Regions from separate parts of the Streptomyces sp. NPDC092045 genome, predicted to be linked through region 4. Evidence: riboswitches for the same ligand, from Rfam matches in the RefSeq annotation. Region 4 holds a riboswitch; each other region holds the start of a gene.

Region 1 (5,726 bases), on a different contig from region 4:
GCATGGCGGCCGGCGGGTCGTCGTTCCCGAGGGAGCCGAAGTTGCCGTGGCCGTCGACGAGGGGGAGGCGCATGGAGAAGGGCTGTGCCATGCGGACCATCGCGTCGTAGATCGACGCGTCGCCGTGCGGGTGCAGCTTGCCCATCACCTCGCCGACGACCCGGGCGCACTTCACGAAGCCGCGGTCGGGACGCAGCCCCATCTCGTTCATCTGGTAGACGATGCGGCGCTGGACGGGCTTCATGCCGTCGCGGGCGTCCGGGAGCGCGCGCGAGTAGATCACCGAGTACGCGTACTCGAGGAAGGAGCCCTGCATCTCGTCGACGACGTCGATGTCGAGGATCCTCTCCTCGTACGCGTCGTCCGGCGGCGGTGTCTTCGTGCTGCGGCGGGCCATCGCGGCTGCGGCTCCTTCACCAACAAGGTTGATCTGACGCGGACCATTGTGGACCGTGCCACCGACAACGCCGACCGCGACCCGGAAGAGGGACATCTGGAGGGGACGGGAACTTCGCCAGGTGTCGGCGCGCTTGCATACAGTGGCAGGACTTTTTCACATCGCGATCGAAGGGACGTACATGCCCATGGGTCACACGGCCACGGCCGAGGCCGGCTCCGGCGGCCTGACAGCGACCGAGCACCGGTTGGCGAACGGCCTGCGCGTGGTGCTCTCGGAGGACCACCTGACCCCGGTCGCCGCGGTCTGCCTCTGGTACGACGTCGGCTCGCGCCACGAGGTCCGGGGCCGCACGGGGCTCGCCCACCTCTTCGAGCACCTGATGTTCCAGGGCTCGAAGCAGGTCCACGGCAACGGCCACTTCGAGCTGGTGCAGGGCGCGGGCGGCTCGCTCAACGGCACGACGAGCTTCGAGCGCACCAACTACTTCGAGACCATGCCCACGCACCAGCTGGAGCTCGCGCTCTGGCTGGAGGCCGACCGCATGGGCTCGCTGCTCGCCGCCCTGGACGACGAGTCCATGGAGAACCAGCGGGACGTCGTCAAGAACGAGCGCCGCCAGCGCTACGACAACGTGCCGTACGGCACGGCCTTCGAGCGGCTGACCGCGCTCGCCTACCCGGAGGGCCACCCGTACCACCACACGCCGATCGGCTCCATGGCCGACCTGGACGCGGCCACCCTGGAGGACGCGCGGGAGTTCTTCCGCACGTACTACGCCCCGAACAACGCGGTGCTCTCCGTCGTCGGCGACATCGACCCGGAGCGGACCCTCGCCTGGATCGAGAAGTACTTCGGTTCCATCCCCGGCCACGACGGCAAGCCCGCGCCGCGCTCCGGCGAGCTGCCCGACGTCATCGGCGAGCAGCTCCGCGAGGTCGTCGAGGAGGAGGTCCCGGCGCGCGCCCTGATGGCCGCCTACCGGCTGCCGCACGACGGCACGCGCGCGTGCGACGCCGCCGACCTGGCCCTGACGGTCCTGGGCGGCGGGGAGTCCTCCCGGCTGCACAACCGCCTGGTCCGCCGGGACCGCACGGCCGTCGCCGCCGGCTTCGGCCTGCTCCGGCTCGCCGGGGCGCCCTCGCTCGGCTGGCTGGACGTCAAGACGTCCGGCGGCGTCGAGGTCCCCGAGATCGAGGCGGCCGTCGACGAGGAGCTCGCCCGGTTCGCCGCCGAGGGCCCCACGCCCGAGGAGATGGAGCGCGCGCAGGCCCAGCTGGAGCGCGAGTGGCTGGACCGGCTCGGCACCGTCGCGGGCCGCGCCGACGAACTGTGCCGGTTCGCCGTCCTGTTCGGCGACCCGCAGCTCGCCCTCACCGCAGTCGACCGCGTCCTCGACATCACCGCCGAGGAGGTCCGGGAGGCCGCCGCGGCCCGGCTGCGCCCGGACAACCGCGCGGTCCTGGTCTACGAGCCGCTGAGCACCGAACAGAGCGAGAGCGACGAGGAAGAGGGGGCGGAGCAGTGACCGAGGCTGCCGCGTCTTTGACGAGCATGGAGTTCCACCCGCAGCCGACGCCGGGCACCGCCCGCCCCTGGGCCTTCCCGGCCCCGGACCGCGGCACCCTGGAGAACGGCCTGACCGTCCTCACCGGCCACCGCCCCGGCCAGCAGGTCGTGGCCGTGGAGCTCTTCCTGCCGGCCCCGCTGGACGCCGAGCCCGCCGGTCTCGACGGCGTGGCCACCATCATGGCCCGCGCGCTCTCCGAGGGCACCGACCAGCACAGCGCCGAGGAGTTCGCGGCCGAGCTGGAGCGCTGCGGCGCCACCCTCGACGCGCACGCCGACCACCCGGGCGTACGGGTCTCCCTGGAGGTCCCGGTCTCCCGGCTGCCCAAGGCGCTCGGGCTGCTCTCCGAGGCCCTGATCGCCCCGGCGTTCCTGGACACCGAGGTCGAGCGCCTGGTGCGCAACCGCCTCGACGAGATCCCCCACGAGACGGCCAACCCGGCCCGGCGCGCCGCCAAGCAGCTCTCCAGGGAGCTGTTCCCGGCCGACTCCCGGATGTCCCGGCCGCGCCAGGGCACCGAGGAGACCGTCGGGGCGATCGACGCCGCCGCGGTCCGCGCCTTCTACGAGGCGCACGTGCGGCCCGCCACGGCCACCGTCGTGGTCGTCGGCGACCTGACCGGGATCGACCTGGAGAAGGTCCTCGCGGAGACGCTGGGCGCCTGGACCGGCGAGCCCGGCGAGCCGCTGCCGATGCCGCCGATCACCGCCGACGACACCGGCCGGGTCGTGATCGTGGACCGCCCCGGCGCCGTCCAGACCCAGCTCCTCATCGGCCGGATCGGCCCCGACCGGCACGCCCGCGTCTGGCCGGCCCAGGTCCTCGGTACGTACTGCCTCGGCGGGACCCTGACCTCGCGTCTGGACCGGGTCCTGCGCGAGGAGAAGGGCTACACGTACGGCGTGCGGGCCTTCGGGCAGGTGCTCCGCTCGGACGCCGAGGGGAACGGCGCCGCGATGCTCGCCATCAGCGGCTCCGTCGACACGCCCACCACCGGCCCCGCCCTGGACGACCTGTGGAAGGTGCTGCGCACCCTGGCCGCCGAGGGGCTCACGGACGCCGAGCGGGAGACCGCCGTGCAGAACCTGGTGGGGGTGGCGCCGCTCAAGTACGAGACGGCCGCCTCCGTCGCCGGGACGCTCGCCGACCAGGTGGAGCAGCACCTCCCGGACGACTTCCAGGCCCAGCTGTACGCGCGCCTGGCCGAGACCGGCACCGTCGAGGCGACCGCGGCCGTGGTCAGCGCCTTCCCGGTGGACCGGCTCGTCACGGTCCTGGTGGGCGACGCGGCGCAGATCGCGGAGCCGGTGCGGGCGCTCGGCATCGGCGAGGTGACCGTCGTCACCGGCTGACCCACCCCTGCCCGGCCGGCGGTCCACCGCCGGCCGGGCGGCCGGAAGGACCCCGACGTGACGAACCGTCAGGTACCTTCCGGCCGTCGGCGCGGGAACCGCACGGGGGACACCCCCGTGAATTGTCCGTATTGGCGCCAAAGTGATCATCTGGTCTGTGGCATGTCTTACAAAAGGGCATGTTCGGTTGGTGATCGACTGGGGCTCCGCATAGCGTCGGTGCGACTGTTCGCCAGTTGCACCCGCCGCGCCCGCGGCACCGGACAGTCATCGCCGAGTCCCCGTCAGGCGCGAGCCTGGGGAGCCGGGGACCCACGCAGTCCCTGGGGTGAATCGGACGCCTTCGCCTCGCGCGGAGGGGCCCGTAGGAGACCTTCCTGCTCCGAACCCGTCAGCTAACCCGGTAGGCGAGAAGGAAGGAAAGGAACAACGTCTTCATGGCGTTCACCCGTGCCACCGGGAAGCATCGTGGTCCGAGCCGGATGGCGCGCCGCGGCGCGGGCATCGCCGGAGTGGCGACCCTCGCCACCACCGGAGTCATCGGAACCCTGGCATCCCCGGCGCTCGCCGCCGACACGGACAACCGCTCCCCCGAGGACACCGGCCTCACCAAGGTGATCGCCGAGGACTCCCTCGTCGACCGGCTCAACGCCCAGGCCGACGCCCAGGACCGCGAGGCCTTCGAGGCCGTCGCCGAGCAGAAGGCCCAGGCCGAGGCGAAGCGCAAGGCCGAGGCCCGCGCCAAGGAGATCCGCGAGGAGCGGGCCCGCGCCGCCCGCGAGGCCGAGCGCCACCGCCTGAACTCCTTCCAGCTCCCCATCGCCGGCTCGTACGTCTCCACCGGCTACCGGACCGGCGGCTCGCTCTGGTCCTCCGGCAGCCACTCCGGCGTCGACTTCCACGCGGCCTACGGCAGCCGGGTCGTCTCCGTCGGCTCCGGCACCGTCGTCGAGGCCGGCTGGGGCGGCGCGTACGGCAACAACATCGTCATCCGGATGCACGACGGCACGTACACCCAGTACGGTCACCTCTCCTCCATCGGGGTGTACGTCGGCCAGACCGTCGAGCCGGGCCAGCAGATCGGCATCTCGGGCTCGACCGGCAACTCGACCGGGCCGCACCTCCACTTCGAGGCGCGCACGGGCGCCGACTACGGCTCCGACATCAACCCGATCTCCTACCTCCGCGCCCGCGGCGTCGCCGTCTGACCCGGCGTCCCGCGCGCCCCCGGCCCCCGGGCCCCCCGCGTGGCAAAAGCCCCGGCTCGTACTGAGCCGGGGCTTTTCGCCGTCCTGCCGTCGGCCAAAAGGCCGTCATGGATTCCGATGGGGCATCGGAAATTCCGGCGGGCTGCAATAGAGTCGCGGACCAGGCGCAGAACAGGCGCCGCTCGAATTGTCTCGCGCGGACCAAGGCGGAGGTCGGACATGCGCATTCCCGCGCATTCGGTGTGCACGGCGATCCGGGACGACATCGTCTCCGGCGTCTTCGAGCGGGGCGGCCGGCTGACCGAGGAGCAGCTCGCCCGCCGGTACGGGGTCTCCCGCGTCCCGGTCCGCGAGGCGCTGCGCACCCTGGAGTCCGAGGGCTTCGTCCTCACCCGCCGCCACGCGGGCGCGCACGTCGCCGAGCCCACCGAGCAGGAGGCGGCCGACCTGCTCGACATGCGGTCGCTGCTCGAACCGCTGGGGGCCGCGCGGGCCGCGCAGCGGCGCACCGAAGCCCACCTCAAGGTGCTGCGCGGCCTGGTCAGGCTGGGCCAGGAGCGGGCCAGGCGCGGTCAGGGCGAGGACCTGCGCTCGCTGGGCGGCTGGTTCCACGAGACGCTCGCGCAGGCCTCCGGCAGTCCGCCGCTGACCGCGCTGCTCACCCAGCTGCGGCACAAGATCGCCTGGATGTACGCCGTCGAGCAGCCCGAGCGGCCGGTGGAGGCCTGGGCCGAGCACGGCGCGATCGTGGACGCGGTGGCGCGCGGCGACGCCGAGCGGGCGAGGGCCCTCACGGCGCTGCACGCGGAGCGCTCGCTGCCGCTGCACCGGCTCAAGAGGCCGGAGCGGGGGCGCGTGAGGGTTTCGCAACACGTCGTCAACACGACGAGCGTCCGGAATTAACACGCGCACCGTATACAAAGAATAGAAATTCCACAGGGCTTTTCGTGCTGCCCGGAAATAGGGGCGGCGGGGGATCGGGAGTGGAAAAGTGAAAGGCCGTGGCCGCCGGAATTCCGGCGGCCACGGCCTTTCGGTGTCATGGGAAGGGTCAGACGGTCTCGGGGAGCTCGTCCAGGCCCTCGGCGACCAGCTTCGCGAGGCGGTCCAGAGCGGCCTCGGCGCCCTCGGCGTCCGACGCGAGCACGATCTCCTCGCCGCCCTGCGCGCCCAGGCCGAGCACCGCGAGCATGGAGGCG
Region 2 (5,726 bases), on a different contig from region 4:
GTGCGGGGTCGCTCGGCCTTGCGACAAGAGCCTAACCGTCCCGGAGGCTCCGACCGGCCGGGCGCCCGCCCCCTGGGACGAAAAAGGACCCAAGGGCACGCACAGCGGGGCGAAAGGCCCCGTATCTACTGGACGGTAACCATCAGGTGGGTCCCGGGAGGCCCCGGTGGAAGACGGAACCCCGGTCCGGCGCGCACGGGGGACGGGCGCGCCGGACCGGGGTGAGTCACCGCGGGAGGGCCGTCGGGGGCGCGTGAGCCGCCGGACTCACGCGACCCGCCGGGCTCACTTCAGGTGGAGCTGCTGGCCCGGGTAGATCAGGTCGGCGTTCTCGACGACGTCCTTGTTGAGCTCGAAGAGCTCGGCCCAGCCGCCCTCGACGCCCTGCGCCTCGGCGATCTTGCTGAGGGTGTCGCCGGTCACGACCTTGTACTCGCCGTCGCCCTTCTTGACCGTCTCGCCGGTCGGGGTGGTGACGGTCTTCCCGGACCCGGCCTTCGGAGCGGCCTGGCGCTCCTTCTTCGGGGCCTGGCGCTGCTCGCTGCGGGTGGTCGGCTGCTCGGCCGCGCGCTGCTTCTTCTGCTTCTTCTGCGGCTTCGGCTGCTCCTGCGCGCTCTCGGCGGAGCCGCCGTCGTAGGAGGCGCCGGAGAGGCCCACGCCGCAGCTCGGCCAGGCACCCTTGCCCTGGCCCGCGAGGACCTTCTCGGCGATGGCGATCTGCTGGGACTTCGACGCCCGGTCGGCGGTCGAGGCGTAGGCGGTGCCGCCGTACGCGGCCCAGGTGGAGGCCGAGAACTGGAGGCCGCCGTAGTAGCCGTTGCCGGTGTTGATGGACCAGTTGCCGCCGGACTCGCACTGGGCGACGCGGTCCCACTCGGAGGAGGTGGCGGCCGAGGCGGTGCCCGCGGTCATCAGCGGGGCGGCGACGGCGACGCCGGTGACGCCGACGAGCGCGGCGAGCTGGGTGGCCCTGGAGGGACGGCGGTGTTTGCCCTTGACGGAAAACAGCATGGGAATTCTCCTCACCGACGCCTACGAGGTGAGCTGTCGGGTTCGGGCCGAAGAGTTGCCCGGCCGCGTGTCCTAGCACGCGGCTTCACCCCAAGCCGGTCGTCGGCCGTCTCTCGACGGCCGGGGCCGGCACTTACCTTGGGTCCCCCGCTCCTGCCTACGGCGCTTGCGCGACGACTTTCCCGTCGGCCGACGGCAGGATTCGGCGTTTCGGTCGACGGGGCCCGCGGTGGCGAGCGGTGATGACCGTAGACACAGAACCCTCCGAAGTTCAAAGAGGCTCATATGACGAATTTCGCCTCTTCTTGCCCTTCGGAGGGGACTGTTTGCGCAGGTAGGAGGTGACGGAAGCGGAGTTTGCGGGCGCGGCACGCCAGTTGGGACAAAGAGACCCATGTCTCACTCGTCCAGAACCGGACATAAGCCCGCGAACTACCCCTCCGCCGAGTCCGGACGCGCCGTCAGATCGAGGTTCTGACCAGGGAGGATGAGGTCCGGATCGATGCCCACGGTCCGCTTGTTGGCGTCGTAGAGGGCGGTCCAGCCTCCGGGCAGTTCGTTCGCCTGGGCGATACCCGAAAGGCTGTCACCCGGACGCACGACGTATTCACCCGAAGAGCCCTGACTGTCCGTTGTGTCCGCATTCTTCGCTTCGTCAGCAGCGGGGAGCGATTCGGACTCTTCGAGGGACTTGTCCTTGCCCGAGGCGTGTCTACCGGATTCGGTGGAGCTGTCCGGCTTGCCGGTTTCCTCCGGAGCGGCCTCGCCCCGGTGCTTGCCCGTGCCGGGCGCGGCCGACGTGCCCTCGTCCCCCGGAACGCCGGGCGTCACGGGCGTACCGGGCGTCGCGGACCCGTCGGGGGCGACGGGGGCCGTCGGGTCCACCGGGAGCGTCGGGCCGGCCGGGAGCGTCGGGTCCGCCGGATCCGTCGACCCGGTCGGCGCGGACGGCGTGGCGGGGGCGGACGGCGCGGCCGGGTCCGCCGGGGCGGCGGGAGCCGTCGGCGCGGCCGGCGCCGTGGACGTGGCGGGGGCGGACGGCGCGGCCGGGGGCTTCGGCGTCGCGGTGGACGGCGCGGTCCCGGAGACGTCCGGCGAGCCCGAGTTCCAGTTCGACTCGGGGACGGGAGCCACGGAGGGCGCCGGGGCGGTGGCCGGACCCGGGTCGACCCCGGTGGGCCTCCCGTCGTTGGTGAGGCCGGCGATCGGCGCGCAGGTCCCCCAGGCGTCGCTGCCCTTGGCGAGGGCCTTCTCGGCCACGGCGATCTGCTGGGCGCGGCTGGCCAGGTCGGCACTGGGCGCGTACGCCAGACCGCCGTGGCGCTCCCAGTCCCCCTGGGTGAACTGGAGGCCGCCGTACATCCCGTTCCCGAAGTTGGCGGTCCACTGGCCGCCGGACTCGCACTCGGCGACGCGGTCCCACGTGGCGGCGTCGGCGGCGGACGCGGATCCGGTGGCGAGCAGGGGCAGCGCCATGGCGGATCCGGTCACGCCCGCGGCGACGACGATGGCGGGGGCCTGACGGGGGCGACGGTGTCGTCCGTTCCCGGAACGCATAGGTACGCCTTTCGCGTGACGGCTGAGACTGCGGCGAAACGTAGCGGCATTCGAACGCCCGTCACAAGTCGATGGCCTCCCGATCACATGAAGATCACATTTCTGACGCTCCGTCAGTGTGCGAGAGGGGTACGGACGGGGAGAACTCCACCGGAAGCGTGCGCAAACCGCGCATGATGAGCCCTCCGCGCCACCGCAGTTCGGCCGGATCGGCGGCGAGCCGCAGGTCCGGCAGACGGGTCAGCAGGGTGGCGAGCGCCGCCTGTCCTTCGAGGCGGGCGAGGGGCGCGCCGAGGCAGTAGTGGATGCCGTGGCCGTACCCGAGGTGCTGGTTGTCGCGCCGGGCGAGGTCGAGGGTGTCGGGCCCGTCGAACCGCTCCGGGTCCCGGTCGGCGGCGGCCAGCACCACGAGGACCGGGTCGCCCGCCGGGATCTCCTGTCCGTCGATGGTCAGCGCCCGCGTGGCGTACCGCCAGGTGGCCATCTCCACGGGCCCGTCGTACCGCAGCAGCTCCTCGATCCCGGTCTCCAGGAGGCCGGTCTCGCCGGCGGCGAGGGAGGACTGGAGGAGTCCCCTCTGTCCGGGATCGCGGAGCAGCGCGTACAGGCCGTTCCCGATCAGGTTGACCGTGGTCTCGAAGCCCGCGAACAGGAGGATGAAGGCCATGGCGGCGGCCTCGTTCTCGGTGAGGTGCTCGCCGTGGTCGGAGGCCTTGATGAGCCCCGAGATCAGGTCGTCCCCCGGCTCCTCGCGCTTGCGGCGGATCAGCTCGGCGAGGTAGCCGCGCATCTTCTTCACCGACCGGGCGACGCCGCCGCGCGGGCCTCCGCCGTGCCGGATCATCATCCCGGCCCAGTCGCGGAAGTCGTCCTGGTCCTCCTCGGGCACGCCGAGCAGGTCGCAGATGGCGTAGATGGGGAGCGGGAAGGCGAACTCGTGGATGAGGTCCGCGCTCCCCTCCTCCACGAAGCCGTCGATGAGGCGGTCGGTCAACTCCTGGATGCGCGGGGCGAACTCGGCGACCCGGCGCGGCGTGAAGGCCTTCGACACGAGCCGCCGCAGCCGGGTGTGGTCGGGCGGGTCGATGTTGAGCAGGTGGGTCATCAGCTCGGCCTTGCGCTCGCCCGGAATGCCCGTCTTGCCCTTGGCGTGCGGGGACTCGTCGTGGTGCGCCGGGTTCTTGGACAGCCGCTGGTCCGCGAGGGCCTGCCGGGCGTCCGCGTACCGCGTCACGAGCCAGGCCTCGACCCCGCTGGGCAGCGTCGTCCGGTGCACGGGCGCGTGCTCCCGCAGCCAGGCGTAGGCGGGGTACGGATCGGTGGCGAACTCCCAGGTGAAGAGCTCGGGCGCGGGGGCGGAGCCCTTGCCGGGGGCCGCGTCGAGGTCGGCGGCCGTGTCGGAGACCGGGGCCGTGCCCGGGGCCGGGACCGTGCCTGGAGCGGGGGCCGTGCCGGGATCCGGGACCGTGCCGGGGGCGGAGCCCTTGCCGGGGGCCGCGTCGAGGTCGGCGGCCGTATCGGAGACCGGGGCCGTGCCCGGGGCCGGGACCGTGCCTGGAGCGGGGGCCGTGCCGGGATCCGGGACCGTGCCCGGGGCCAGGCCCGCGTCGAGTTCGGGGGCCGTGTCGGGAGCCGGGGCCGTATCGGGAGCCGGGGCCGCGCCGGGAGTGGGCGCCGCGCCTGGATCCGGGGCCGCGCCTGGATCCGGGGCCGCGTCGGGGCCGGGGGCCGTGTCGGGGGCGGGGGCCGTGCCTGGGGCCGGGGCCGCCCCGGAGGCCGGGCAGGAGGTCGGTGCGGGGTGCGGCTCGGGGTCCGGGGCGGTGCTGTCACTCACCCCCCGACCGTACAGCGCGCCCCCGTGCGCCCCGGCGGCCCGTACGGGACGGCCCGCGCGCCCCGGCCGGGCCGGCCCTCCCCTCGTACGGCGCTACGGCCTCACAGCCCCTCCGCCGCCCGGATCGCGTCCCGGTACGTCCGGGCCGCGGCCCGCAGCGCCGTCTCCGGGTCGACGCCCTCCGCCTCCGCGCGGGCCGCGAGGGCGAGCAGCTCGTGGCCGACGCCCCCGTCCGCCGGGACGGGCACGTCGAGGCCGGCCGAGCGCGCCCGGCCCGCCAGCTTCGCGGCGAGCGCGAGGCCGGGCTGTCCGAGCGGCACGCCGTCGGTGACGGACTCCCGCCGCTTCTCGACCGCCTTGGTCCGCTGCCAGTGCGCGTGGACGTCCTCGGGCGTCTCGGCGGTCGCGTCCCCGAAGACGTGCGGGTGACGGTGGATCAGCTTCTCGACCAGGGTCCCGGCCACGTCGTCCACGGAGAACGGCTCCTCCGGGTCCTCCTCGGCGATCCGGGCGTGGAAGACGACCTGGAGCAGGACGTCGCCCAGCTCCTCCCGGAGCGCGGTCCGGTCCTCGTCCTCGATCGCCTCCACCAGCTCGTACGCCTCCTCGATGGCGTACTTCACGAGCCCCTCGTGGGTCTGCGCCGAGGTCCAGGGGCACTCGCGCCGGACCCGGTCCATGACCTGGACGAGGTCGAGGAGGCGGGCGCCGGGCAGGTCGTACGAGCCCGGCAGCAGTTCGAGCTCCGGCATGGCGACGCGGCCGGAGCCGGCGAGCCGGGCGAGGCCGTCGGTGAGGCGCCGGTCGCCCTCGCCGGAGGCGAGGAGCAGGACCGTGCGGCCCCCGGCGCAGGCCCCGACCAGCTCCTCGGCGCTGGGCAGGGCGTGCTCGACGGCGACGCCCGCCTCCCGCAGGTAGGGCAGCTGGGGGTGGTGCTCGTCGGGGCAGAGCACCCGGTCCGCGGAGCGCAGCGCCTGCCACGCGGGCCAGGACAGGAGTCCGGGGGCCACGCGGTGGCTGGCGGTGAGCAGGACGACGCGGCCGGGGCTTTCGGAAGTCACCCCCCGAACCTACCCGGCCTCAGGCACCGGCCGGAGCGGCGTTCGGATCCTGGCTGATCCGCCGCAGCCAGGCCGGGGTGGTGGAGGCCAGCCGGATCTGGGCGTCGTCCCAGGCGCCGAAGCGCGGGTTCACGTCGATGTCCATGCCCTTGGAGGCCGCGGTGAAGACGTCCGTCAGCTTCTTCTGGCCCTCGGGGCCGTCGTCGGCGCCCACCTTCGCGGCGATCTTGTTGAGGAGGACGTTGCGGCGGACGACCCCGTCG
Region 3 (5,726 bases), on a different contig from region 4:
CCCGCCATGAAGGCTCGACACGTCCTGCCCGGGTTCACGGAGCGAACCGGCTCCGGGACGCGGACCCTCGATCCGTACACGAAGCTGCTGGAGTCCCGGATCGTCCTCCTCGGCACCCGGGTCGACGAGGTCTCGTCCAACGACGTGATCACCCAGCTCCTGTACCTGGAGTACGCCGCGCCCGAGCAGGACATCGCGCTCTACATCAACTCCCCCGGCGGCTCCGTCACCGCCATGACCGCCATCCACGACACGATCCGGACCCTCGCCTGCGACGTGGCGACCACCTGTCTGGGCCGGGCCGCCTCCAGCGCCGCCGTCCTGCTCGCCGCCGGCACCCCGGGCAAGCGGACGATGCTCCCCGGCGCCCGCGTCACGCTCCGGCAGCCCGCCGCGGAGGAGCCCCTGCACGGACGGCCGAGCGACCTCGACGTCCATGCCCGCGAACTGCTCCGCCAGCGCGCCCTGATGGCCGGGCTGCTCGCCGGGCACACCGGACGGAGCAGCGAGCGGGTCGAGGCCGACCTCGACCGCCTCGCGGTCCTGGACGCCCCGGCCGCGGTCGAGTACGGGCTCGTGGACCACGTGATCACGAGCCGGCGCGCCGCGGCCGGCCGCGCGGCGCGGTGAGCGGACCGTGGTTCCCGAGCCGCCGCCGCTGCCGGCCCTGACGCGGGCCGAGGGCGAGCTGATCGACGCGTACCTCGCGGTCGTCGACCTCCTGGGGAAGATCAATCCATCCAGAAGTACGCATACCTATGGGGCCCTGAGGGCGGCTCAGGCCCTGGTGGGACGCGCGGAGGAGCTGCGCGAGGCGCTGGCCCTCATGCACGCGCGGGGTGAGAGCGAGGTCCACGCGGACACCCTGGCGCGCGCCCTGCGGGTGTTGGACGGGGAGCGGCGGGCCGGCCGGGTCACGCTCCCCCGGGCATGACGGAGTTGACATTCCGGCATGTCGTGTCGAGGGCCGGACGGCCGACGCCCCCGCCGGAACGGCTCGTCCGTTCGGTGGAGTCGACGAGTCGACATGTGGCTCGGGCGAGTTGCGCACGGGGTGTACACATCTGGCGGAATCGGACGTTCCCTCGCTGGTGCGGGGCTCGTCGGCCAAACCTCCGACGATCACGAAAGCATCCTGTCCACCCGAATGGATCAGTCGTGAGGACTCTCACATAACGCCGTTTCCACTCGGATTTCGACCAGGCTGTGGGGCAAGATCCCTGCCGACGACAAGCCCCCGCCATCCGAGGCGGGGCGGTCCGGGCGGACGCCGAGTCCTGCCGCCGTCCCGGACGCCTGGTCGACAGGATTGGATCGGCAGGAGTGGAGGACCCGAGCAGTACGGGCCGTACGCGCTGTTTCCGCAGCGGGGCCGGCCCTTGGGGTGAAGCCGCAGCCGCGGCCGGGCATCTTCGCCTGCCCGAACCCGACAGGTCATCCTTCACAGGCGGCTGACGAAGGGTTGCGCATGACTGCGCAGATGTACGTCCCGTCCCTGCTGTCCCGGGCCGGAGCCGTCTCGGCTCTCACCCTCGCCGCCGTCGGCGGCACGCTGTTCGCGCCGGGCGCGGCACCGGAGGCACAGGCGGCGACCGCACACGCGAACAAGGCGCTGAGCGTCGCCGCCGCCAAGAAGGGGGCGCCCTACCGCTACGGGGCCACGGGACCCTCCCGGTTCGACTGCTCGGGCCTGACGCTCTACGCGTACAAGCAGGCGGGCAAGTCGCTGCCCCGCACCGCGCAGCAGCAGTACAACAAGACGAGCCGGGTCTCCGCCGGCAGCCGGCAGCAGGGGGACCTGGTCTTCTTCCACTCCGGCGGGAAGGTCTACCACGTGGGCATCTACGCCGGGAGCGGCAAGATCTGGCACTCGCCCAAGACGGGCTCCTGGGTGAAGCTCGACAAGATCTGGACCTCGAAGGTCTCCTACGGACGCGTCCGGTGACCCCGCCCGGGCGCTGAGCGGGCGCCGGAGGGGAGGCCGGGGGTGCGGCGGCGCCGCCGCACCCGGACCGCCCCCGCCGCCCCGGCCGCGCCACGCCGGAGGGGCCCGGGGACGCGCCGGACGGGCCCGGGGGCGCGCCGGACGCCTTCTAGGGCGTGTGTCGAAAGTAGCGCCGTCTGCCCGGAGGGCAGGCCCGGCGGTGTCCGGTGCGTGCGATCGCAAGGCGGAGGGTCGCCCCGATACTTGTTGCATCGGGGTGATCCCGACAACGCGGCCGGGGGTGCCCCCGTGCCCGCAGGGCTACGGGGGAGTGCCTGCCGGGCGCCGCCGGGCAGGCGGGACTTTCGACACACGCCCTAGCAGACCACCGGCGCGGCCGCCTTCCACGGCAGGGTGATGCCGACCGTCTTGCCGCCGTCCGGGGTCGGGGTCACCGAGAGGCGGCCGCCGGACCCCGCCGCCAGGGATCGGATGATGACCATGCCGCGTCCGTTGTCCTGCTGGACCGCCGCGGGGAGGCGGCGGGGCAGGCGCGGATGGCTGTCCGTGACGCCGACGTGGAGCTGCTCCCCGCGCTCGAGGCGGACGTCGACCGTGAAGGTGGGCGACTGGCCGAAGGTGTGCAGGACGGCGTTGGTGGCCAGCTCCGAGACGATCAGACGGACCGCGTCCGCCTGGTCGGAGAGTTCGTCGAGGCCCCAGCCGGTGAGGACCTCCGCGACGTACCGCCGGGCGGTGGGGACCGAGGCGGGCTCGCTCGGCAGGGTGACGGTTGCTTCCTGATGGTCTGCCATGGCGACTCTGTCCCTTTCCCGCCGGGGCCGCTGCCCCGGATAGCACTGCGCGTCAGAGTCCCACCGATGGTGCCGCGCCGTACCGGGTTCCACCAGGAAAGAGCCGCCCCTGTCGCCCGAAGCGGTGAACCGTACGAACCGTGAACGGCCCCGGCGCGGCCCTCAGGCGGCGGGGGCGGTCCGCAGGACCGTCTCCACCGCGCGGCCGATCTGCGCGTCCGTCAGGTCGGCGCGGGCCGTCAGGCGCAGGCGCGAGACGCCGTCGGGGACGGACGGGGGCCGGAAGCAGCCGACCGCCAGGCCCCGTTCCCGGCAGTCCGCCGCCCAGCGCAGCGCCGCCTCCGGGGAGGGGGCGCGGACCGAGACCACGGCCGCGTACGGCCGGGCCGCCGTCAGACCGGCCGCGGTGAGCCGCTCGTACAGGGTGGTGGCGACGGTGCGGACCCGCGCGGCGAGCCCCGGTTCGGCGGCGATCAGCCGCAGGCTCGCGAGGGCGCCGCCGACGGCGGCCGGGGCGAGGCCGGTGTCGAAGATGAAGGTGCGGGCGGCGTTCACCAGGTGCTCGATCACCCGGGCCGGGCCGAGGACCGCGCCGCCCTGACTGCCTAGGGACTTGGAGAGGGTCAGGGTGGCGACCACGTCCTCGTCGCCCGCGAGTCCGGCGCCGTGCGGCGCGCCCCGGCCCCCGTCGCCGAGGACGCCGAAGCCGTGGGCGTCGTCCACGACGAGACCGGCGCCGTGCGCGCGGCAGGCGGCGGCGAACTCCGCGAGCGGGGCCCGGTCGCCGTCGACGGAGAAGACGGAGTCGCTGACGACGAGGGCCCGGCGCCCGGGGTGCGCCTCCAGGGTCTTGCGCACGGCCTCGGGGTCGGCGTGCGGGACGACGGCGGTCTCGGCGCGCGCCAGGCGGCAGCCGTCCACCAGGGAGGCGTGGTTGGCGGCGTCCGAGACGATCAGGGAGTCCCGGCCGCCGAGCGCGGTGAGCACCGCGAGGTTGGCGGTGTAGCCGGAGGAGAAGACGAGGGCCGCCTCGAAGCCGCAGAAGGCGGCGAGTTCGCGCTCCAGGTCGGTGTGGAGCAGGGTGGTGCCGGTGACGAGCCGGGAGCCGGTGGAGCCGGCGCCCCAGCGCCGGGCCGCCCCGGCCGCCGCCTCCGTGACCTCGGGCCTGCGGGTGAGGCCGAGGTAGTCGTTGCCCGCCAGGTCGAGGAGGTCCGACTCGGCCGCCCGGGGCCGCAGCGTGCGCACGAGGCCGGCGTCGGCCCGGCGGCGCGCCTCGGCCCCGGTCCAGTCGAACGCGGTGCGGCGCGGGCCCGCGGCCCGCGCGTCGTCGGCCTGTGGCATGCGGGATCCTCCGTCGGCGCCTCCGGCCGTCCGGCCGGTGCCTTTTGTAGGCAGCGCACAGACCCTAACCGGAGGAGACCGGGATCGTGGTGTGGTCATCCACACACCCCGAACGGGGGCGTTTGTTCGGATCCTCCTTGGCCCGGGGGCGGGCGGTAGGCCAGGATCAGCGGTTATGGACCTGCTGAACACGCTGGTGGAGAAGGGGCTGCGGCGCGAGCCGCCGACCCGTGAAGAAGCGCTCGCCGTCCTGGCGACCTCCGACGACGAACTGCTCGATGTGGTGGCCGCGGCCGGCAAGGTGCGCCGTCGGTGGTTCGGGCGGCGGGTGAAGCTCAACTACCTGGTCAACCTGAAGTCCGGCCTGTGCCCCGAGGACTGCTCGTACTGTTCGCAGCGGCTCGGCTCCAAGGCGGAGATCCTCAAGTACACCTGGCTGAAGCCGGACGAGGCCTCGAAGGCGGCCGCGGCGGGCGTCGCGGGCGGCGCCAAGCGGGTCTGCCTGGTGGCGAGCGGGCGCGGTCCGACGGACCGGGATGTCGAGCGGGTCGGCAGGACCATCGAGGCCATCAAGGAGGAGAACGAGGGCGTCGAGGTGTGCGCCTGCCTCGGTCTGCTCTCGGACGGCCAGGCGGAGCGGCTGCGGGAGGCCGGCGCCGACGCGTACAACCACAACCTGAACACCTCCGAGGCGACGTACGGCGGGATCACCAAGACCCACACGTACGCCGACCGGGTGGACACCGTGCGCAAGGCGCACGCCGCGGGGCTCTCGGCCTGCTCGGGTCTGATCGCGGGCATGGGCGAGGCCGACGAGGACCTGGTCGACGTCGTGTACGCGCTGCGGGAGCTGGGCTCGGACTCGGTGCCGGTCAACTTCCTCATCCCGTTCGAGGGCACCCCGCTCGCCAAGGAGTGGAACCTGACGCCGCAGCGCTGCCTGCGGATCCTGGCGATGGTGCGGTTCGTCTGCCCCGACGTCGAGGTGCGGATCGCCGGCGGCCGCGAGGTGCACCTGCGCTCGATGCAGCCGCTCGCGCTGCACATCGCGAACTCGATCTTCCTGGGCGACTACCTGACCAGCGAGGGCCAGGCCGGCCAGGCCGACCTGGACATGATCGCGGACGCGGGCTTCGAGGTGGAGGGCGCGGGCACGCCCACGCTGCCCGCCCACCGCGCGGACGCGCTCGCGGCGGCCGGCGGCGGCTGCGGTTCGGGCGCTCCGGCGGGGAGCGGCGGCGGCTGCGGTTCGCACGCTCCGGCGGAGAGCGGCGCGGCGGAGAGCGGCGCGGCGGAGAGCGGCGCGGCGGAGAGCGGCGCGGGCTGCGGCCCGCACTCCGGCGGCGGCTGCGGTCCGTGCGGCGGGCACGCCCCGGTCCCCGAGCCCGCCGAGGCGCCGGCCGCCGAGGCCGGGCCGGGCGGCGCCCGGACCGATCTGGTGGCGGTGCGCCGCCGGGGAGCCGGTACGGACCTCGCGCCGAATGCGTAACGACGAGCTCCTCGCCCTGGACCGGGCGCACGTCTGGCACCCGTACGGCCCCATGCCGGGCCGCACGGACCCGCTGGTCGTCGCGTCCGCGTCCGGGGTGCGCCTCCGGCTCGCCGAACCCGCCGAGGGGCGGGACGAGTTGATCGACGGCATGTCG
Region 4 (5,726 bases):
CAGGGAGGCGAGGGCGACGGGTTCCAGGGCGCCGTGGTAGCGGACGGTGTTCTCGCTGATCTGGAGGACGACCGGCCGGTCGGCGTCCTCCGCGCCGGCCACGATGGCCTGGGCGTGTTCGAGCTGGAGGACGTTGAAGGCCCCCACTCCGGTGCCGGCCGCGCGGGCGCGGCGGGCGATCTCGTCGGTCGGCGTCAGCGGCATGGCGCGTCTTCTCCCGGGATGCGGTCGGCTTCTTCTGGGGTGCGGTCGGCGCGGCGGCGGCCGGGCGCGGCCGGCGGGGCGCCGGACACGACGGCCCGGCCGTCGGACGCGGCCGCCGTGTCACCGGGCGGGGGTGTCGGACCGTCAGGCATGGACGTCGGGGAGGACCACGGAGCGGGTCAGGTTGCGCGGGGTGTCGGGGTTCAGGCCCCGGGCCTCCGCGACGGCGACGGCGAGGCGCTGGGCGCGGACCAGGTCCGCGAGGGGGTCGAGGCCGCTCTCGGAGAGGATGCCGCCGACCTTCCGCACGTCGTCCGCGAGTCCGGCGGGGAGGGTGCCGAAGCCCCAGGCGACCCGGCCGGGTCCGGTGATGCTGATCGGACCGTGGCGGTACTCCATCGCGGGGTACGCCTCCGTCCACGCGCCCGCCGCCTCGCGCATCTTGAGGCCGGCCTCCAGGGCGAGTCCGTAGGTCCAGCCGCTGCCGAGGAAGGTGAACTGCCCGGCCGTGAGGACGTCCTCGCCCAGCGGGGAGGCGAGGGCCTGCTCGGCGTCCCGCGCGGCGTCCTCGACGGTGGACACGCCCTCGGGGAGGGCGTCCTCGGCCTCCAGGTGCGCGCGGAAGAGGGCGAGCGCCGTGGTGGCGAAGCGGGTCTGGACGACCGACTCCTCGTCCGCGAAGTCGAGGACGGCGACCTCGTCGGCGAGGTCCGTCACCGGGGTGGCGGGGTCGGCGGTGACCGCGCCCGTGGGCACGGTGCCGCGCAGCCGGGAGAGGACGGCGAGGACCTCGCTGGTGGTGCCGGAGCGGGTGAGGGCGACGACCCGGTCGTAGCGGCGCCCGTGGGGGAACTCGGAGGCCGCGAAGGCGTCGGTCTCGCCGTGGCCGCCGGACTCGCGCAGCTCGGCGTAGGCCAGGGCCATGAACCAGGAGGTGCCGCAGCCGACGACCGCCACCCGCTCGCCCCGCCGGGGCAGGGCGGCGACGTGCCGGGGCAGGGTGCGGGCCGCCTGGCGCCAGGTCGCCGGCTGGGAGGCGATCTCCACGGCGGTGCGGGTGGTGCTCATGCCGGTCTCCTTGCAAGAAAGACTGCGAGATATTGAACGAACATGCTTGAAGTCGAAGACATTCAAGCAGAAACATGCATGACGTTTCCAGATCCCACACCTGTCGACGGCTAGAATCGGACGCTCGCACGACCGGGAGGGAGGGACCCATGTCCAAGCACGAGCGGTGGAACACGCTCCTCGAACTGCTGGCGGCCTCGGGAAGGATCGAGGTGGAGGAGGCGGCGGCGACGCTCGACGTCTCCGCGGCCACGATCCGCCGGGACCTCGACGAACTCGCCGAGCAGCAGCTCCTCGTCCGGACGCGGGGCGGCGCGGTCGCGCACGGCGTGTCGTACGAACTCCCCCTGCGCTACAAGTCGACGCGGCACGCGCCGGAGAAGAAGCGGATCGCGGAGACCGCGGCCGACCTGGTCGCGCCCGGCGAGGTCGTCGGGCTCAACGGCGGCACGACGACGACGGAGGTGGCGCGGGCGCTGGCGCTGCGGTTCGCGAGCGGACGCGCCGAGGCCCCCGGACCGGCGGCGCCCTCGGGCCCGGCGCTGACCGTGGTCACCAACGCGCTCAACATCGCGGGCGAGCTCGCGGTGCGCCCGCAGATCAAGATCGTCACGACGGGCGGCGTCGCACGGCCCCAGACCTACGAGCTGGTCGGCCCGCTGACGGTCGGGGTGCTCAGTGAGGTGGTGCTCGACGTGGTGGTCCTGGGAATCGACGGGATCGACGCCGAGTTGGGCGTGATGGCGCACCACGAGGACGAGGCGAGCATCAGCCGGCTCTTCGCGGAGCGGGCGAGCCGGGTGGTCGTGGTGACCGACTCCTCGAAGATGGGCCGCCGGGCGTTCGCGCGGATCTGCGGCCTGGACCGGATCGACACCCTGGTGACCGACACCGGCATCGCGCCGGAGACCGCCGCCCGGCTCGCCGAGGCCGGGGTGAAGGTCCTCACCGTCTGACCCGCCCGCCCCTCCCGGCGGAGGGACGCCTCGGCAACCGGCCGCGGCGACCGGAGGGACGACGGGCACGGGCGACGTCCGCACGCCCCGGCGGCGCCGTCAGCGGCCGGCGAGCGCGGCGCGCCGGATCGTGGCGTCGAGGAGGTCGAGGGCGTCCTCGGCCGTGCGCCCGGGCGCCCTGTTCCACGGGCCGATGAGGTCCCGCCAGCCCCGCGACCGCAGCTCGGTCATGATCCAGGCGGCCGCCTCGTTCATGGTGTCCGCGCCGCCGTGGCCGAGGCGGTGGGCCGCGAGGAGCGCCCCGCAGACACAGCGGGCCCCGCGCCTGTCGCGCAGCCTGTACGGGGCGTTCTGCCAGCCCCACTCGGTCAGGACGAGGCGCGCGTAGCCGAGGTGGACCGAGGGGCGCAGCTCGGGCCGGCCGATGCGGCGCCAGGCGTGGAGGCGGTCCGGCAGCACGGCTCCGATCCGGCCGGGGAGGCGCTCGACCGGGCCCGGGGCGGGGAGCGCGTCGAGCGCCTCGGCCACGAGCCGTTCCACGGGCACGCTGAGCAGGTCCCGCCAGCTCCGCTCCTCCCCCGGCGACAGCGGCCCGGGGGCGGGGGCGAGCGGGTCGGGAGCGGTCCAGTCGGTGACGATCCGCTGCCAGACGGCGCTCTCGTAGAGGGCGGCGGCCTCGCGGTCGAGGGCGTCGGGGGCGAACTGAGGGGCGGGGGACATCGGGCGGCTCCTGGGTCGGTCACTCCATCCTTCGAGAAGGATGTCGGCTTTGCGCCCTTTGCCCTTGAGTGACCGCGATGCACCCAAAGCGCCCTCACTCCCGCACAGGGTCTCACTCCATAGATTTTCGGCTTATTTCTCCATCAATGGAATTACGCCGCATATTCGGACATAACCCACCGGGTGACGCGACTCACTCCGCACGGCCGGGCACACGACCCTCGCCCGCCCCGCCCCGTGCCGCACAAGGAAGTTCGGCGCTTCCGCGGCCCGACCGATCTTGAATTCCCCGAATTCAGTGATCCAATAAAGAGGACCGCCTCCCTGATCCTCTTGTTATTCGCCGCATTACTGGCCTACGGTCACCTCCATTCGAGCGGAACGCCTAATCCTGCCGCCGCTCGACAACCTCCCTTTTCACCCGACGGCAGGAGCGGGGGACCCACGAATACGCCGGCCCGGAATCCGGGACGGCTCGGGGTGCAGCCGCGTGCGCGCGGCCGGACATCTCCCGTCCGAACCCGACAGCTCACCTCGTAGGCGCCGGAGAGGAATCCGTCATGCCTGCACACGGTAAGCACCGCCGCATCCGCCGCAGCCGCGTCTCCCGCGGTCTGGCCCTGGTCGGAACCGGTGGGGTCGCGCTGTCCCTGCCCCTGATCGCCCCCACCACGGCCGGAGCCGCGACCGCCGCGACCGCCGCCGGGACCCCGGAGATCGCCGTCGGGGCCTTCGCCGCTCCCGCCGCGCCGGTCGCCGCCAAGGCCCCGGCGGCCACGCGCACGTACACCGTCGTGAGTGGTGACTCGCTTTCCCTGATCGCCCAGAAGAAGGGAATTCAGGGAGGCTGGAAGAGCCTTTACCGCGCCAACCAGAGCGCCGTGGGTGACAACCCGTCACTCATTCACCCCGGCCTGGAACTGACGATTCATCGGGGTTCGGCCGAGGCCGCTCCCGCGCGGGCCAAGACGCAGGAAAAGGCCGAGCGGAAGAGCACCGCGAAGGCGGAGAGGGCAGAGAGGTCCGGTACGGCCGAACGGGCGAACCGCTCCGAGCGCCGCGCCACGCCGACCGCCGCCACCGCCACCACCGGCACGGGCGCCTCCGCCGCCGCTCCCGCGGTCGCCGCCGCCCCGGCCGCCGTCCCCCAGTACGCCGACAACCTCGACGGCTGGATCCGGGAGTCGCTGGACGTCATGGCCCGGCACGGCATCCCCGGTTCCTACGAGGGCATCCACCGCAACATCATGCGCGAGTCCTCCGGCAACCCCCTGGCCATCAACAACTGGGACGTCAACGCCGTGAACGGCACCCCCTCGAAGGGCCTCCTCCAGGTCATCGAGCCGACGTTCCTCGCGTACCACGTGCCCGGCACGGCGATGGACCTGTACGACCCGGTCGCCAACATCACCGCCGCCTGCAACTACGCGGCCGACCGCTACGGCTCCATCGACAACGTCAACGGGGCCTACTAGTCGGCGCCGGCTGGTCGGCACCGGTCGCCGGGGCTCTCCGGCCCCGGAAGTGCCCGGTGAACCAGGAGGTGGCGAGCTGCGCCACCTCCTCCAGGGCGCCGGGCTCCTCGAAGAGGTGGGTGGCGCCCTCCACCACGGCCAGCCGGTTCTCGCAGCGCAGCAGCGCCCCGGCCCGCCGGTTGAGGTCCAGGACCAATGGGTCCTCGGCGCCCACCACCAGGAGGGTCGGGGCCCGCACCCCGGCCAGGCGGTCGGCCGCGAGGTCCGGCCGTCCGCCGCGCGAGACGACGGCTGCGACGGGGGACGCGGGGTCGCCCGCCGCCCACAGCGCGGCCGCCGCCCCCGTGCTCGCGCCGAAGTAGCCGAGCGGGAGGCCCGCGACGTCGGGCCGCTCGGCCAGCCGCTCCGTGGCTCCGGCGAGCCGGCCCGCGAGGAGCGGGGTGTCGAAGACGTGCGCCCGGTCGGCCGCCTCGGCCTCGCCGAGCAGGTCGAACAGCAGGGTTGCGAGACCGGCCCCGTTCAGCTCCGCCGCGACCGCCCGGTTCCGGGGGCTGTGGCGGCTGCTGCCGCTGCCGTGGGCGAACAGGACGAGCCCTGCGGCCCCTTCGGGCACGGCGAGCCTCCCGGGGAGCACGGCGCCGTCGACCGGGATCCGCACCTCCGTGTCCCGGACGACGGGGTCGCGCCCGGCCCGGATCCGGTCCAGACAGGCGATCACCTCGTCGTCCGGCGTCTGCGGGAACTCCCGGTAGAACTGGCCGACGGCGTAGAACCCCTCCGGGGTGCGGACGCCGACGGTCTCGTCGGCCTCGCCGCCGAGGCGGGCCGTCCAGCCGGGCGGGGCGACCGGCACCGCGAGGACGATCCGGGCCGCTCCCCGGGCGCGGACCACCCGGCAGGCGGCCAGGGCCGTGGCACCGGTGGCCAGCCCGTCGTCGACGACGAGGACCGTCCGCCCTTCGAGGGGCACGGGCGTCCGGCTGCCCCGGTAGCGGCGGGCGCGCTGGTCCAGTTCGGCCAGCTCGCGCTCCTCCACGGCGGCCAGCGCGCGGTCGTCCACCCCGGCCTCGTGGATCACCCCGTCGTTGAGCACCCGCACGCCGCCCTCGCCGATCGCGCCCATCGCGACCTCCGGCCGGTGGGGCACGCCCAGCTTCCGCACGAGGCAGATGTCGAGCGGGGCGTCGAGGGCGTCGGCGACCTCGGCGGCCACCGGCACGCCGCCGCGCGGGAGGCCGAGGACCACGACGTCCCGGCCCCTGAGGTGGTCGAGCCGGGCGGCGAGCTGCCGTCCCGCGTCACT

What was found. Region 4 has a riboswitch for cyclic di-AMP ahead of ACIQKA_RS19320 (transglycosylase SLT domain-containing protein). Riboswitches for the same ligand answer to the same signal wherever they lie in the genome.
Region 1: it holds a riboswitch for cyclic di-AMP, as region 4 does, so the genes downstream of both, ACIQKA_RS18465 (M23 family metallopeptidase) here and ACIQKA_RS19320 (transglycosylase SLT domain-containing protein) in region 4, are expected to answer to the same signal.
Region 2: it holds a riboswitch for cyclic di-AMP, as region 4 does, so the genes downstream of both, ACIQKA_RS33145 (transglycosylase family protein) here and ACIQKA_RS19320 (transglycosylase SLT domain-containing protein) in region 4, are expected to answer to the same signal.
Region 3: it holds a riboswitch for cyclic di-AMP, as region 4 does, so the genes downstream of both, ACIQKA_RS02770 (C40 family peptidase) here and ACIQKA_RS19320 (transglycosylase SLT domain-containing protein) in region 4, are expected to answer to the same signal.

Annotation. Positions count from the first base shown of each region.
Region 1 is NZ_JBIVSC010000006.1:110,281-116,006, forward strand. Features, by position in the region: gene ACIQKA_RS18450 (DNA topoisomerase (ATP-hydrolyzing) subunit A) at 1-397, opposite strand, end outside; gene ACIQKA_RS18455 (pitrilysin family protein) at 579-1,925, shown strand; gene ACIQKA_RS18460 (M16 family metallopeptidase) at 1,952-3,319, shown strand; cyclic di-AMP (ydaO/yuaA leader) riboswitch at 3,581-3,743, shown strand; gene ACIQKA_RS18465 (M23 family metallopeptidase) at 3,757-4,527, shown strand; gene ACIQKA_RS18470 (GntR family transcriptional regulator) at 4,747-5,430, shown strand; gene ACIQKA_RS18475 (HPr family phosphocarrier protein) at 5,579-5,726, opposite strand, start outside.
Region 2 is NZ_JBIVSC010000029.1:43,268-48,993, forward strand. Features, by position in the region: gene ACIQKA_RS33145 (transglycosylase family protein) at 286-1,011, opposite strand; cyclic di-AMP (ydaO/yuaA leader) riboswitch at 1,015-1,229, opposite strand; gene ACIQKA_RS33150 (transglycosylase family protein) at 1,444-2,502, opposite strand; partial or broken gene ACIQKA_RS33155 (cytochrome P450) at 2,663-3,922, opposite strand; gene ACIQKA_RS33160 (nucleoside triphosphate pyrophosphohydrolase) at 4,504-5,463, opposite strand; gene ACIQKA_RS33165 (SurA N-terminal domain-containing protein) at 5,483-5,726, opposite strand, start outside.
Region 3 is NZ_JBIVSC010000001.1:589,725-595,450, reverse strand. Features, by position in the region: gene ACIQKA_RS02780 (ATP-dependent Clp protease proteolytic subunit) at 7-630, shown strand; gene ACIQKA_RS02775 (hypothetical protein) at 638-934, shown strand; cyclic di-AMP (ydaO/yuaA leader) riboswitch at 1,335-1,465, shown strand; gene ACIQKA_RS02770 (C40 family peptidase) at 1,469-1,945, shown strand; gene ACIQKA_RS02765 (ATP-binding protein) at 2,302-2,739, opposite strand; gene ACIQKA_RS02760 (8-amino-7-oxononanoate synthase) at 2,902-4,080, opposite strand; gene bioB (biotin synthase BioB) at 4,256-5,569, shown strand; gene ACIQKA_RS02750 (adenosylmethionine--8-amino-7-oxononanoate transaminase) at 5,562-5,726, shown strand, end outside.
Region 4 is NZ_JBIVSC010000007.1:18,855-24,580, forward strand. Features, by position in the region: gene ACIQKA_RS19300 (ketose-bisphosphate aldolase) at 1-204, opposite strand, end outside; gene ACIQKA_RS19305 (SIS domain-containing protein) at 349-1,272, opposite strand; gene ACIQKA_RS19310 (DeoR/GlpR family DNA-binding transcription regulator) at 1,422-2,228, shown strand; gene ACIQKA_RS19315 (hypothetical protein) at 2,328-2,948, opposite strand; cyclic di-AMP (ydaO/yuaA leader) riboswitch at 3,321-3,504, shown strand; gene ACIQKA_RS19320 (transglycosylase SLT domain-containing protein) at 3,509-4,423, shown strand; gene ACIQKA_RS19325 (phosphoribosyltransferase family protein) at 4,407-5,726, opposite strand, start outside.